Regions from separate parts of the Dactylosporangium sp. NPDC006015 genome, predicted to be linked through region 2. Evidence: riboswitches for the same ligand, from Rfam matches in the RefSeq annotation. Region 2 holds a riboswitch; the other holds the start of a gene.
What was found. A riboswitch is a leader RNA that binds a small molecule or an ion and turns the genes downstream of it on or off. The one in region 2 is predicted to bind cobalamin.
Positions count from the first base shown of each region.

Region 1: linked by a shared signal. The riboswitch ahead of bluB (5,6-dimethylbenzimidazole synthase) and the one ahead of ABZ321_RS20730 (VWA domain-containing protein) in region 2 are both predicted to bind cobalamin.

Region 1 is NZ_JBEXUD010000019.1:1,486-9,279, reverse strand. It holds gene ABZ321_RS30185 (HAD family hydrolase) at 1-244, shown strand, start outside; gene ABZ321_RS30180 (helix-turn-helix domain-containing protein) at 311-1,261, opposite strand; gene ABZ321_RS30175 (MBL fold metallo-hydrolase) at 1,333-2,073, shown strand; gene ABZ321_RS30170 (metallophosphoesterase) at 2,151-2,837, shown strand; cobalamin riboswitch at 2,956-3,160, shown strand; gene bluB (5,6-dimethylbenzimidazole synthase) at 3,198-3,818, shown strand; gene ABZ321_RS30160 (roadblock/LC7 domain-containing protein) at 3,874-4,380, opposite strand; gene ABZ321_RS30155 (hypothetical protein) at 4,377-4,715, opposite strand; gene ABZ321_RS30150 (S8 family serine peptidase) at 5,056-6,987, shown strand; gene ABZ321_RS30145 (hypothetical protein) at 7,057-7,794, opposite strand, start outside.
Region 2 is NZ_JBEXUD010000010.1:310,672-318,465, reverse strand. It holds gene cbiE (precorrin-6y C5,15-methyltransferase (decarboxylating) subunit CbiE) at 1-599, opposite strand, end outside; gene ABZ321_RS20740 (cobyrinate a,c-diamide synthase) at 590-1,930, opposite strand; gene cobO (cob(I)yrinic acid a,c-diamide adenosyltransferase) at 1,924-2,526, opposite strand; gene ABZ321_RS20730 (VWA domain-containing protein) at 2,529-4,595, opposite strand; cobalamin riboswitch at 4,629-4,770, opposite strand; gene ABZ321_RS20725 (hypothetical protein) at 4,841-5,692, shown strand; gene ABZ321_RS20720 (hypothetical protein) at 5,769-6,554, shown strand; gene ABZ321_RS20715 (hypothetical protein) at 6,568-6,948, shown strand; gene ABZ321_RS20710 (copper resistance protein CopC) at 6,973-7,719, opposite strand.

The sequences.
Region 1 (7,794 bases), on a different contig from region 2:
CACCGCCGAGACCCTCGGCCTGTTCAAGCCCGACCCCGCCGTCTTCACCGAGGCGTGCCGCCGCTGGGGCCTCGCCCCGGAGACCGTCGTGAGCGTCGGCGACCGCCACGACCTGGACGTCCTCCCGGCCCGCGCCGCCGGCCTGCACGCCGTCCACCTCGACCGCCCCGGCACCGCCCCACCCGGCGAGGCGCACCGGATCGGCTCACTGCGCGACCTGCCCGCCCTCCTGCTCCCCCACTGAGCCGCCGGAACCGCCGCACCGCCAAGCCGGAAGCGGCGGCCGTGAAGCCGGGCGGAGCGGGCGGCGTCAGGGGGTGCGGAAGCCGGCGCGGTACGAGTGCGGCGGGATGCCGACCTGGCGGCGGAAGTGCGGGCGCAGGGCGACGCCGTCGGTGAAGCCGCACGCGCGGGCGACCGCGTCGATGTCCAGGTCGGTGGTGGTCAGGACGTGCTGGGCGCGCAGGACACGCTGCTGGAGCAGCCAGCGCAGCGGGGACGAGCCGGTCTCCTCGCGGAAGCGGCGGTCGAACGTGCGGCGGCTCAGGTGGGCGGTGGCGGCGAGGCGGTCGACGTCCAGGGTCGGGTCGTCGAGGCGCTCCAGGGCGAAGCGCATCGCGTCGCCCACGGCGTCGCCGTCGCGCAGCCGCGGGACCGGGCGCTCGATGAACTGGGCCTGCCCGCCGGCCCGGTGCGGGGCGACGACGAGGGCGCGGGCGGCCGCGTTGGCGAGCGCCGGGCCGTGGTCGCGGCGCAGCAGGTGCAGGCAGGCGTCGAGGCCCGCGGCGCTGCCGGCGCTGGTGACGACCAGGCCCTCGTCGACATACAGCACGTCCTCGACGACGTCGACCGCGGGGAAGCGGGACGCGAACTCGGGCAGGTGCCGCCAGTGCGTCGTGGCGCGGCGGCCGTCGAGCAGGCCGGCCTCGGCGAGCACGAACGCGCCCAGGCACAGCCCGACCACGGTGGCGCCCTCGTCGTGCGCGCGGCGGAGCCGGTCGAGGATGCCGGGCGCGACCGGCGCGCCGCCGGGCACCCGCCAGCCGGGCACGACGACGACGCCGGCGGTGTCGAGGTCGTCGAGGTCGTGCGGGGCGGTGAGGGCGATGCCGGCCGTCGTCGTCAGCGGGCCGGGGTGCTCCCCCGCGGTCCGCACGTCGAAGGCGGCCGCGACGCCGAACACCCGGGGTGCCACGGCGACCTCCAGCATCGGCGCGCCGTCGCCGATGAGCACCCCGACCGTCGTCGCCGAGCGCGTCATGGCTTGATCGTATCGGAGGATGGCGTTCCAGCCACTGCCGGCGCGCGCCGGGACCGGCGAAGGTGAAGCCCATGACGATGCAGTTCCAGCGGTTCGGCGGCCCGACGGTGGTGTTCGGCGTCGGTGGCGTCACGTTCATCACCGACCCCACGTTCGACCCGCCCGGGCAGTACCCGCTCGGCAGCCGCGTGCTGACCAAGACCGAGCCCGCCACCGGCACCCCCGACGACGCCGGCGCCGTCGACGTCGTGCTGCTCTCGCACGACCAGCACCCTGACAACCTCGACACCCTCGGTCGTGCGTTCGCGGCGTCGGTACCGGTGGTGCTCAGCACCCCGGCGGCGGCCGCCCGCCTGGGCGGCCAGGTCACCGGCCTGGAGCCGTGGTCCCACACCGACCTGCCCCGGCCCGGCGGCGACGGCTACGTGCGGGTCACCGCCGTCCCCGCGCAGCACGGCCCCGATGGCACCGAACACCTCACCGGCCCGGTCACCGGGTTCGTCCTGCACGGCGACGGCCTGCCGACCGTCTACGTCAGCGGCGACAACGCGTCGCTGGACGTCGTCGCCGCCGTCGCGGAGCGCTTCCCGTCCGTCGACGTGGCGATCCTGTTCGGCGGCCGGGCCCGCACCGCGCTGCTCGGCGACGCCGACCTCACCCTCGGCGCGGCCGGGATGCTGGCGGCGGCCAGGCTCCTGGACGCGAAGACCGTGGTGCCGGTCCACGTCGACAGCTGGGCCCACTTCACCGAGGGCATCGCCGACGTCCGCGCCGCGTTCGAAACCGCGGGCAGCGCACACCTGCTGCGATAACCACGGGACCGCCACGGGACCGCGGGCGCCGCGCACCCGCCGCGGTAGCCGCGCGCCGGCCGGGGTAACCGGCAGGGGTGCTCATCGCCCACCTCAGCGACCTCCACCTCGGCGCGCAGCCGCCCGACCGGTTCGACCGCGTCATCGCGTACATCGGCAGCCTCCGCGAACCGGTGGACGCCGTGCTCGTCACCGGCGACGTCGCCGACCACGGACTCGACGCCGAATACGCCGCGTTCGGCCGGCTCCGGACGCTCGGTGTGCCCGTCCTCGCGGTGCCCGGCAACCACGACGACCCGGCCGCCTTCCGGACCGACCGCGCCGAGACTGTGGCGGGGGTGCTGTTCGCGCTGTGCGACTCGTCGGTGCCCGGGCACGCCGAGGGCTGGCTCGACGACGACACCCTCCGGTGGCTCGACGGCACCCTCGCGGCGGCGACGGGCACGCCCGCGCTCGTGTGCTGCCATCATCCGCCGGTACCGGTGGGCAAGCCCGCGGCGGACCAGGTCCGCCAGCTCGGCGCCGGGCGGCTCGCCGAGGTCCTCCGCCGCCACCCGGACGTGCTCGCCGTCCTGTGCGGGCATGTCCACAGCGCCGCCGTCGGCACGTTCGCGGGCGTGCCCGTGCTCGCCGCGCCGGGCGTCGAGTCGACGATGGTGCTGCCGTGGGAGCCCGAGGACCGGCCCGAGCCGCCGCCGGCGCTCGCGTTCCACCTCGTCGAGGACGGCCGGCTCACCACTCACTACCGGCTCTGCGTGCCCTGAGCCCTGACGGTCCGCGAATGCCGCGGACTGAGCCCCTGCGGTCCGCGAATGCCGCGGACTGAGCCCCTGCGGTCCGCGAATGCCGCGGCCCGGCCGGGCCGCCGCGTATGCTGCCGGACGGCACGAACTGAAGCGAGGTGCCCCGGGCGACCGGGGAGAATCGGGAAGCCGGTATGAATCCGGCACGGGCCCGCCGCGGTGATCGGGGAGCTGCCGTCCATGCGCACCAGCGGTGCGCGGTCACTGGCCTCAGGGCTGGGAAGGCGGACGGTGCAGGCGTTGATCCGAGAGTCCGAAGACCGGCCTCGCGGTCACCGGCCGTCCGTGACGGGCGGCCACGAGCAGCGGGAGCCTGCCCTGATGAGCACCGACCTGTACGACGTCGTGCACCGCCGCCGCGACGTGCGCGGCCAGTTCACCGGCGCGCCGATCCCCGCCGACGTCCTCGACCGCGTGCTGGGCGCCGCCCACGCCGCGCCGAGCGTCGGCCTGTCCCAGCCGTGGGACTTCGTCCTCGTCCGCGACCCCGCCCTGCGCGGCGCCTTCCACGACCACGTCCGCACCGAACGCGACACGTTCGCCGCGACGCTCGACGCCGACCGGGCCGCGGCCTTCGCCCGCATCAAGATCGACGGGGTGCTGGAGTCGACCCTGTCCGTGGTCGTCACGTACGACCCCGGGCGGGGCGGCCCGGCGGTCCTCGGCCGGCACGCGATCGCCGACGCCGGCCTCTACTCCGTCTGCCTCGCCATCCAGAACCTGTGGCTGGCCGCGACCGCGGAGGGGCTCGGCGTCGGCTGGGTGTCGTTCTACCGCGAGCCGTTCGTCCGTGAGCTGCTGGGCGTCCCGGCCGGCATCCGCCCGGTCGCCTGGCTGTGCCTGGGCCCGGTGACCCACCTGGAATCCGTCCCCGACCTGGAGCGGCACGGCTGGCGCCGCCGGGCCCCGCTCGCCGACGCCGTGCACCACGACCGCTGGTAGCCGGCGCCGCGCGGGGCGGGCACGGCGCCGGGCGGGACCGGAGCCGGGGCGGGGCTCAGAGCAGCGCGGCGAGCTGCTGGCAGGTCGGGCGGGCCTCCAGGTGCAGGCGGGCGACGTTGAGCCCGTCGCTGCCGAGCACCGCGAGCAGCGTGCTGCCGTCCACGGCGTACACGGTGAAGTAGCCGCCGTCGTTGCGCATGGTCGCGTCCCGGAACGGTGACTGCCCCAGCACCAGCGCCACCTGCCGGCCCAGGCCGAACGTCGTCGCCGCCAGCGCGGCCGCGTCGTGCGGCTCGGTGCCTCCGCCGGCGTCGTACGCGCCCAGGTCATAGGTGACCAGCAGGCCGTCGACGCCGGCGAGCACGCTGCCGCGGACCCCCGGCACGCGCAGGCGCAGGTCCGCCATCGCGGCGCGCACCGGGGACAGGGCGGCGTCGAGCGGCTCGGGCCGCGCGCCGAACTGCGGCGACTGCAGCTGACCGACGCCGCCCCCGGGCTCGAGGCCCTCCCTGCGCGGCAGGCCGTCCTCGTCGGGGGCGCCGCCGAAGAAGCCGGACGTCACAGTTCGAGGCCCTCCTCGATCGCGCGCAGCTGGTGGCGGGCCAGCGCGAGGTTGGCGCGCGCCTTCGCGAGCGCGACGTACAGGAACAGCCCGTGACCGTTGCGGGAGTGCAGCGGCCGGATGATGTGGTACTGGCTTTCGAGCGTGATGAGGATGTCCTCGATCGGCTCGCCGAGACCGAGCATCTCGATGGTGCGCAGCTTCGCCCGCACGACGTCGGTGTTGCCGGCCGCGGCCACCGTGATGTCGAAGTCGGCGCCGCCGCCGAGGGTGCCCAGCGTCATGCCGCTGGTGTAGTCGACGAGCGCGACCGCGAACGCCCCCTCGATGTTCATCGCGCTCTTCAGCGCGACATCCAGGTTGTTGCTCAAATCCGTGCCTCCTGAGCTGGTGCGGGTGCCGCGGCCAGCCTCGCACGAAGCGATCTTTCGCTGCACCCTTCGACGCAGCTTTTAGCCAGACGGCTCATAGCCGGCTGGCTTCTCAACCGATCCACCGGTCACTGCCGGTGAGCGCACGCAACTCATAAACAGTTTTGACGGCGCAGATCGTCGCCGTCTGTTCACCGGGGTGACCTTCGCCGGTCGCGTCCTCCTACCTTCTGCTCCAGCCCTCCGGGGTCGGCGTCAACCGGACCCGGCCACGGAGCTGGCATCCCTCGGAGGAGGTCTCACCGTGTTCCACCGAATTACGGCGGCCGGCGTCGCGCTCGTGGCGGGGCTGGCCGGTGCCTTCGCGGCGGCCGCGCCGGCGGCGGCCGTCGCGCAGGGCGCGATCCTGTACGCGGACAGTCCCGACGCGGTGGCAGGCCGCTACATCGTCACGCTGAAGGACGGCTCCACCGCGATCGCCACCCAGGCCCAGCGGCTCACCGGCAGGTTCGGCGGGCAGACCCGGCACGTGTTCGACAGCGTGCAGCGGGGCTTCTCGGCGAACATGTCCGTGCAGCAGGCGCAGCGGCTGGCCGCAGACCCGGCCGTCGCGTCGGTCGAGGCGGTCCAGCGCATCACCGTCCTCGACACCCAGAACAACCCGCCGAACTGGGGCGACGACCGCATCGACCAGCGGAGCCTGCCCCTGAACCAGGCGTTCACCTACCCGGCCGGCCCCGGGCAGGGCGTCACCGTGTACGTGCTGGACACCGGCCTCAACGCGAGCCACACCGAGTTCAGCGGCCGGGTGAAGCAGGGCACCGACATCGTCGACGGGGACAGCAACCCCGCCGACTGCCACGGCCACGGCACGCACGTCGCGGGCACCGCCGTCGGCACCACCTACGGCATCGCGAAGAAGGCGAACCTCGTCTCGGTCCGCGTCCTGAACTGCCAGGGCTCCGGCACCAACGACGACCTGATCGCGGGCATCAACTGGGTGCGCACCAACGCCCAGAAGCCGGCGGTCGCGAACTACTCGATCGGCTGCGGCAGCCGGTGCAGCAGCCAGGCCATGGACAGCGCCGTGTCGAGCCTGATCAGCTCGGGCGTCCAGTTCGTGCAGGCGGCCGGCAACAACGGCGACGACGCCTGCTACTACAGCCCGCAGGGGGTCGGCGCGGCGATCACCGTCGGCAACAGCAACAGCTCCGACGCCCGCAACAGCACCAGCAACTACGGCTCGTGCCTGGACCTGTTCGCGCCGGGGACGAGCATCGTGTCGGCGTCGTACTCCAGCAACACCGGCAGCGCGACGATGACGGGCACCTCGATGGCGTCGCCGCACGTGGCCGGCGCCGCCGCGCTGTACCTGGGCGCGAACCCGAACGCGACGCCGGCGCAGGTCCGCGACGCGCTCGTGAACAACGGCACCACCGGGAAGATCACCAGCGCCGGGAGCGGCTCGCCCAACGTGCTGCTGTACACGGCGTTCATCGGCGGCGGCACGCCGACCGACCCGGCCGTGACCAACCCGGGCAACAAGAGCTCCGTCGTCGGCCAGCAGGTCGACGTTCAGGTCCAGGGCAGCGGCGGCACCACGCCGTACACCTGGAGCGCGTCCGGCCTCCCGGCCGGGCTGTCCATCGGCGCGTCGACCGGTCGGATCACCGGCAGCGCGACGACGGCGGGCACCTCGAACGTCACGGTGACCCTGAAGGACGCGGCGAACAAGACCGCGTCGGCCCAGTTCACCTGGACGGTCACCACCGGTGGCGGCGGCTGCACACCCTCGCAGCCCGTCGGCAACGGTGGCTTCGAGAGCGGCACGTCGCCGTGGACCGCGACCGCGAACGTGATCGGCACGTGGTCGCAGTACCCGGCGCGCAGCGGCACCCGCAACGCGTGGCTCAACGGCGGCGGGCAGGTGCAGACCGACACGGTCTCGCAGCCCGTGGCGGTCCCGTCCGGCTGCACGACCGTGCAGCTGCGCTTCTGGATCCGCATCACCACCGCGGAGACCGAGAACCTGGTCTACGACAGGCTGACCGTCACCCTCGGCAGCACCACCGTGGCCACGTACACGAACCTGGACAAGACCAACGGGTACGTGGAGAAGGTCATCGACGCGAGCGCGTTCGCGGGGCAGACGGTCACGCTGAAGTTCAACGGCGTCGAGGACTGGTCGCTGCAGACCAGTTTCGTCCTCGACGACGTGTCGATCAGCGCCTCCTGATAGCCGGCCGGGCGCCCGCCGACATCGGGCGCCCGGTCACCGTCCGGGGGTGGGAGTGATCAACGAGGCTCACTCCCACTCCCATCGCATGCCGACGATGCCGGGGGGTACGTCGGACGCGACGACGTGGGCGCCGTGGGTCGAGCCGATCCACGTCTCCCACACGCCCTGGTCCGGCGCGTTGAGCGCGCGGCGTTCGAACCGCCGGCAGCGCGCCGGCACCGCGTCGTGGTCGAACTGCACCTGCAGCACGTACTCGGTGACCGGGGTCGAGAAGCCCCGGTAGTAGTTGTCGGTCGCGGAGAGCGAGTCGCTGCGGTACTGGTACTCCAGCACCACCGTCTCCCCCTGCGCCAGCATCCGGTCGAAGATGATCTCCGCTGCGACGAGCCCGCCGGCGTCGGACCGGACCCGGCCGATGCGGCAGTTGCGGATCGCGCTGATGGTCACCTTCGCGGCCGGGTCGTCGGTGAGGAAGACCGCGACGGTGCGGGAGACCCGGTCGATGTTGGCCCGCAGCACCTGCCGGCAGGTCAGGCCCAGCTCCTGCCGCTGGGCCCCGACGACGTACAGGTCGTGCAGACTCAGCCTGGTCAGCTCGTGGTACATCCACCGGTCGAGCTCGCCGACCATCTTCGCCACGCTGATGCCGTCGCTGAACAGCCGGTCGACGTCGATGGTGCCCGGCGGCTGGCTCAGCCAGCGCCCCCGCGGGCGGCGCGGCCCGAGCTGCACGATCAGCGACTCCTCGGGCAGCGCCAGGATCTGCTCGAGCAGCCGGACGGCCTTGAGCGACTCGGGCCGCTC
Region 2 (7,794 bases):
GACACGGACTCCAGGCCGTCGGCGCCGATCCCGACGACGGTCACCTCGGGCGCGACCGCCGCGACGGCGAGGGTCGCGACCGCGGACGACCGCCTGGCGACGACGAGCACCGCCGGTCCATCGAGCGAGGTCGTAGTGACCAACGTCTGTGCGTGGGGTGGCACGTCAGGCCGGCCGGGGACCGTCGCGGCGGACCCAGCCAAGGCCGGTGCGGCGGACCCAGCCGACGGCGGCGCGGCGGACCCAGCCGACGGCGGCGCGGCGGACCCAGCCGACGGCGGCGCGGTGGACCGGCCGGGGAGGGGCTTGGATGCGGCGGCGCGGGCGGTGAGCAGTGCGGCGGCCTCGGCGACGCTCGGGGTGCCGGTGTGGGCGGCGACCCGCGGCGACGGGTTCGGCACCTCGACGGCGGCGAGCGCGGACGCCGGGTGGGTGACGACCTCCCAGCCGTGCCGGGACGCCAGCTCCTCCGCCAGGCCCGCCCGGGTGTCCACGGTGGACAGGGCGAGCACCACGTCGCCGGTGAAGGCGGGCAGGAGGGCCTCGACGTCGGCGGCGGTGGCGGTGGAGCGGGCGCCGAACCCGAGCACTACGCGCATGCCGAGACCAGCCTGTGCGCGAGGTGCGGGGCGCCGGCCCAGTGCAGGTGCAGGTACGACCCGTGCACCGACCCAGCCGCGAACCCCTCCCGGACCGTCCCGCGCTCGCCGTGCCAGGCCCACGCGGGCGTGGCGCCGGAGGACGGGGTGACGGCGGTGCGGTGGAACTCGTGGCCGCTGACCCGGGTGCCGGCGGCGGCGAGGACGCTGTCCGCGACGGCGACGGCGTCGCGGTAGCCGAGGGTCAGCTTCGGGGTCATGGCGGCGTCGACGGGCAGCACCCCGCACATCGGCCGGCCGTCCAGGGTCCGCGCCAGCCACAGCAGCCCGGCGCACTCGGCCGCGATCGGGGCGCCGCGGGCGGCCAGCGCGGCGACCGCCTCGCGGAGCGGCGTGTTGTCGGACAGCTGCTGGGCGTACACCTCGGGGAAACCGCCACCGACGACGAGCCCGCGCGTGCCGGGCGGCAGCGCCTCGTCCCGCAACGGGTCCACGATGGACACCTCGGCGCCGGCGGCGGTGAGCAGCTCGACCGTCTCGGCGTAGCTGAAGGAGAACGCGGGCCCGCCGGCGACCGCGACCACGGGCCGCCCGGCGACGGGCTCACCCACCGACGGCGTCCACGGCGCAGCGGCGAACGAGGGCGCCGAGCGGGCGACGGCGAGGACCGCGTCCAGGTCCACGCCGGAGGCGACCACGGCGGCGAGGGCCCGCACGGACTCGAGGGCCTCGGCGTGGCGTTCGACGACGGGGACGAGGCCGAGGTGCCGGGACGGGGCGGCGACCGCGTCGTGGCGGCGCAGCACCCCGAGGACGGGCGTGCCGACCTCGGCGCACGCGTCGCGGAGGATCTGCTCGTGCCGGTCGGAGCCGACCCGGTTGAGCACCACCCCGGCGATGCGCACGCCGGACCCGAACGACCGGAACCCGTGCACGACCGCGGCGATCGACCGGGCCTGCGCGGTCGCGTCGACCACGAGGACGACGGGCGCGTCGAGCAGCTTCGCGACGTGCGCGGTGGAGCCGAGCTCGCCCGCGCCGGTGCGCCCGTCGAACAGGCCCATGACCCCCTCGACGACCGCGACGTCGGCGCCGGATGAGCCGTGCGCGAACAGCGGGCCGATCCGTTCCTCGCCGACGAGGACCGGGTCGAGGTTGCGGCCGGGGCGGCCGGCGGCGAGCGCGTGGTAGCCGGGGTCGATGTAGTCCGGGCCGACCTTGAACGGCGCCACGCGCAGGCCACGGGCCGCGAACGCGGCGAGGAGCCCGGTCGCCACGGTCGTCTTGCCGTGGCCGGAGGCCGGCGCCGCGACGACGATGCGTGCTACCACTCGATGCCCTGCTGGCCTTTACGCCCCGCGTCCATGGGGTGCTTGACCTTCGTCATGTCGGTGACGAGGTCGGCGATCGCGACGAGGTCGGGGTGCGCGTCGCGGCCGGTGATGACGACGTGCTGGTTGCCGGGCCGGTCCCGCAGGGTGGCGACGACGTCGGCGACGTCGACCCAGCCCCACTTCATCGGGTACGTGAACTCGTCGAGCACGTAGAACCGGTGCGCCTCCGCGGCCAGGTCGCGCTTGATCTGCTCCCAGCCCTCGGCGGCCTCGGCGGCGTGGTCGCGTTCGGTGCCGGGACGCTGGATCCAGGACCAGCCCTCGCCCATCTTCTGCCACACGACGGGGCCGCCTTTGCCGGTCTCACCGAGGGCCTTGAGGGCGGTCTCCTCGCCGACGCGCCACTTGGGGCTCTTCACGAACTGGTAGACGGCGATCGGCCAGCCGGCGCTCCAGGCGCGCAGCGCCATCCCGAACGCGGCCGTCGACTTGCCCTTGCCCTGTCCGGTGTGGACGGCCAGGATGTGCTGCCGGCGGCGCTGGCGGGTGGTGAGCCCGTCGTCCGGCACGCTCTCGACCTTGCCCTGCGGCATGTTCAGCTCCCCGTGTGGATCGCGGCGGTGGACAGTGCCGACAGCGGCAGGCAGTCGGCGGACAGGGCCCGGGCGAGGCGGCCGGCGAGGCCGAGCCGCACGGGGCCGGACTCGCAGTCGACGACGACCGCGGGGATGCCGGCGAGCGCGGGCGCGACGGTCATCGGGTCGGGCCCGCTGGTCGCGCGGCCGTCGGTGACGACGACGAGCAGCGGGCGGCGGTGGGCGTCGCGGCGCTTCTCGCCGTGCAGCGTGCGGGCGGCCTGGCGCAGTCCCGCGGCGAGGGGGGTCCGGCCGCCGGTGCGCAGCTCGGCGAGGCGCAGCACGCCGACCTCGTGGCTGGCGGTCGGCTCGAGGACCGTGGTGGCCTCCGCGCCGCGGAAGGTGATCATGCCGACCTTGTCCCGGCGCTGGTACGCGTCGCGCAGCAGCGACAGCACGGCCGTCTTCACGACGGTCATCCGCTGCCGGGCCGCCATCGACCCGGACGCGTCGACGACGAACAGCACGAGGTTGGCCTCCCGGCCCACCTTGACCGCCTCGCGCAGGTCGCGGGCGTGGACGCGGCGGGACCCGCGCAGCGCGGCGGCGCGCACGGTGTCGGGCAGGTGCAGGCTGACGAGCTTGCCGCTGGGCTGCCGGGACCGCACGACGCGGCCGTGCCGGCCGTGCGCGGGTGAGCGCCGCCCGGCGTGGGAGCCCTGCTGCCGGTTGGCCCTCCCACCGATCTTCAAGAGCCGCGTCTTGTACGGGGCCTGCGCGAACGCGAGGTCCCCGGCCGGGCCCGTGGCGGGACCGGTGTCCCCATCGACGTCCGACGTATTGACCATCGTTTGTTCGAGGGTCGGGCGGCCACCCGGATCGTCGACCGGACCCGACGAGCCGGAAATGTCGGACGAGCCGGTAGAAGCGCTCGGCGGAGGCGGGCCACCGCCGTCAGGGCCGCCGTCGCCAGGGCCGCCGTCGTCAGGGCCGACAGGGCCGCCGCCATCGGGGCCGTCGGTGTCAGGGCCGTCGGTGTCGGAGCCGCCGTCGTCGGAAGCGTCGTCGGGGCCGTTGAGCTCCTGGTCGAGGATCTCCTCCAGGCGCTCCTGGTCCGCGCCCGGCGGGTCCAGAGGGTCGCGGCGGCGCCGGTGCGGCAGCGCGAGCCGGGCCGCGTCCCGCAGGTCGTCCTTCGTCACGACGGTCCGGCCGTGCCAGGCGGCGACGGCGACCGCCGTGCGGGCCACGACGATGTCGGCGCGCAGGCCGTCCACCCGGTACGCGATGCAGATCCGCGCGATCCGGTCCAGCTGCGCGTCCGGCAGCGTGACCCGGGGCAGGATCTGCCTGGCGGCGTCGATCCTGCCCGCCAGGGCCGCGTCCTGCTCGACGTAGCGGGCGGCGAACCCAGCCGGGTCGTTCTCGTACTGCAGCCGCCGCCGCACCACCTCGGCCCGCGGCTCGACCGTGGCGGGCGCGGCCACGCCGACGACCAGGCCGAACCGGTCGACGAGCTGCGGCCGCGGCTCGCCCTCCTCCGGGTTCATGGTGCCGACGAGCAGGAAGCGGGCGGCGTGCTTGACGGAGACCCCGTCGCGCTCGACGTGGGCGCGGCCCATCGCGGCGGCGTCGAGGAGCAGGTCGACGAGGTGGTCGGGCAGCAGGTTGACCTCGTCGACGTAGAGGACGCCCCGGTGCGCGGCGGCGAGCAGGCCGGGCTCATAGGCCTTCACGCCCTCGCCGAGGGCCCGCTGCAGGTCGAGGGTGCCGACGACCCGGTCCTCGGTGGCGCCGACGGGCAGCTCGACCAGCGCGGAGCGGCGCCGGGCGGCGGGCGTGCCGGCGGTGTGCGGGCCGTCGGGGCACGAAGGGTCGGCAGACAGAGGGTCGCAGGCGAAGCGGCAGCCGGCGACGACGTCGACCTCCGGCAGGAGCGCGGCGAGGCCACGCACGACGGTCGACTTGGCGGTGCCCTTCTCACCCCGGACGAGGACCCCACCGATCGCCGGTGACACGGCGGTGAGCAGCAGGGCCAGGCGCAGGTCGGGCAGGCCGACCACGGCCGAGAACGGATACGGCGACGTCACGGGCACATTCCCTTCGGCGGGTCCGCGCCCGCTGGGTCATCACGCACGAGCGGCTGGAGTCTCTGACTCCCGGGTCGCGCCCGCCCCACGAAGGGTGACCGCCCCGGTCACAGTGGCGGGACCGTCCCAGATTCGCACTGGGTTCCTCCCTATGACCGCTCGGGGTTCATCGTGTCCCACGGCTCCCAGTGACGTCAACGTGACCCAAATCCTTCGGGCCGGGCACGACCGGCCGAACAGATGACATGTGGAGGAGCGTCGCGCACGCCGTCCTGTGCGTCGTGTTGACCATGGGTCTGCTCGTCGCGTCGGTACGGCCGCGCCTGCCGCCCCTGGCGCCGGAGACGAGCGTGGCGCCGCCGGGCACCCGGGCCATGTGGCTGTGGGAGCGGGAGCGGCCGGAGGCCGTCGTCGACTGGGCGAAGGCACGCTCGGTGACGACGATCTTCGCGTACTACGACCCGCGCGCCGACGTGACGGAGCTGACCCGGTTGCGTGCGCTGTGTGACGACGCCGGGATCGCCCTCGACGCGCTCGGCGGCGAACCGGCCTGGACGACCGACCACGCGACCGCGCTCGCCTGGGCGCGGGCCGCCGCGGCGTCCGGCCTGTTCCGGGGGCTGCACGTCGACGTCGAGCCCTACCTGCTGCCGGCCTGGGAGGAGCGGCAGGCGGCGCTCGTACCGCAGCTGCTGCGGCTGCTGGACGAGCTGGTGCTGATCGGCCCGCCGGTCGAGCTCGACGTGCCCTTCTGGCTGCCGACGGTCCAGGTCGGCGGGGAGAACCTGGCCGACGCCGTGCTCGCCCGGGTCGACGGCGTCACGGTGATGAGCTACCGCAACACCGCGACCGGCGGCAACTCGATGCTCGGCGTCGCCGACGACCTGCTGCGGCGGGCCGGGAAGGCGGCGAAACCGGCCCGGCTGGGCGCGGAGACGCAGGCGCTCGGTGACTGCGCGTACTGCACGTTCCACGGCGGCACGGACAGCGCCATGCGGGCCACGCTCAGCGACGTCGACCGGGCCGCGCAGCGCTATGCCGCGTTCGAGGGAATCGCGGTGCACCAGTACGACACCTGGATAGCGCTCACCGGCTAGCTCAACCGGCCGCCGGCCCGGCCGATCTGGAATTCGTCATCAGGCAGCCATCATCAACAGAGAAGGACCTCTACCGATGCGCCGTTCAGCCTCGATCGCCCTCGCCTGCGCCGCGGGCGCGGCCGCCATCGTTCCCGCCGCGGCGCCGGCCAGCGCCGCGACCCCGGACCTGGGCCTGGTGGTGCCGCTGCTCGCGCCGATGCTGCCGGGGCAGTCGGGCTGGGTGGGCACACTGTGGGGTGCGGCCGGCGACGTCTGCGACGTGCGGGTCACCGCCTCCGGGGCGGGCCTCACCATCACGTACCCGTCGAACACGCAGAGCTACTCGTCGCTGTCGAAGGGTGACTCGCTCGCCGCCGGGCGCGTGGACTACATCGCGTTCAACATCAGCGTCGCCACGAACAAGCTCGTGTCGCTGAACCCGGTGACGCTGAACTACTCGTACACCGAGAAGGCCGACGGCGCGACCACCTGCACCGGCACGAAGCGCACCGGCTCGCAGGTCGCGACCCTGCCGGTCGTGTCGGTCACCGGGGACGCCGTCACCCAGAAGACCTCGACGGTGACGGTGCCGAAGAAGACCCCGGTCTGGTCGCAGCTGGTGTTCCAGGCGCGCAAGGGCGGCGTCGACGACCTGCGCATCACCGTCTCCGGCGGCCCGACCGGCCTGGTCGTCAGCTACCCGCAGGAGCGCGCGTACACCCAGCCCAACCAGGCCGCGGCGCTGGCCGTCGGCACCGACGACTTCGCCGCCGTGAAGTTCGACGCCACGAACGTGGCGGTGGGCACCTACAAGCTGACGGTCAAGCAGACGTACGGCGGCATCACCGACACCAACGACCTCACGCTGGTCGTCGTCTGAGGAGGACGCTGACATGATCCGCTCGCGTGTGCTGCTCACCATCGCCGCCCTCGCGGTCACCGCCGGCCTGGCGGGCTGCGGCGACGAGGGCTCGAAGACCCCGGCGAAGATCTCCGCACCGTCGACGGCCGGACCGTCCGCCAGTGCGTCGTTGACACCCGAACGGATGGAGACGATCTTCCTGGACACGACCGCGGCGCACCTGTGCTCGGTCCAGTCGCGGGTCTACACCGACCCGGCGGCGATGGCCGACGCGTACGCCAGCAAACCCCTGTACACGGGGCTGGCCGACACGCAGGTCGAGCAGTACCAGCAGCGGGTCATCGCCGACCCGGCCTTCGCCGAGCGGCTCACCGCGCAGATCCAGGCGACCTGCGGCACCACCACCGGCTGACCGGTGCCGTCGCGGCCGTCCTCCTCAGCGGAGGGCGGCCTTGCGGCGTTTCTTCTCCGGCTGCACCGGCGCGCGCCGGGCCGCGAGCCCGATCATGAGGCCGACACCCACGATGAGCAGCGCCGGGATCAGCCAGTCGGTGAGCACGAACGGCGTCTTCACCGGCGCCGGCGCCGACACCGGCGGCTGCGCCTGCTGCGGGCCCTGGGTCGGCCCGACCGCCGCCGGCGGGGTGCCCTCCTTGTTGAGCGCGCGGGTCAGCGCCTCGGACGGGCCGGCGGTCGGCGCGGTCCAGCCCGCCGGCGCCGGCGTCACCGGGCCGCTGTAGGTGAACCGCAGCTGCCCCTTCACGGCCTCCCCGTCGGAGGCGACCGTCTGGTAGGCGGCCGTGTAAAGGCCCTGCTCAGGCCAGTGCGACACCGGGACGAGCGCCGGGAAGCCGGTGTTGTACGACCTGGGCTCGAACTTCCCGTCGACCATGAAGTACTCCTGGACGGGCTTGTCGAGCCGCTTCGGCTCCCCGGTCCGCCAGCCGCCCTCGACCCGCAGCCCGGACGGCGCGGTGACCGTGAACCAGGCGAACGAGGCGGGCTGCTCGGTGAAGTACAGCGCCACCTCGGCGCGCGGCTTGTCGACGGTGCTGTCCTGCACCGGGTCGGACATGGCCAGCTGGCCGTGGGCCGAGGCAGGATGTGCGGGCAGCACGACGCCGAGCACGGCGACGAGCGCCAGCACCGCGATCTTCGACGCACCTACACGGACCGATCGCATCGGCACATGATGCCGGGTTCCCCCATGAGCGACAAGACGCTAAATTCACAGCCCTGACAAACCCCCCGTCGCCTC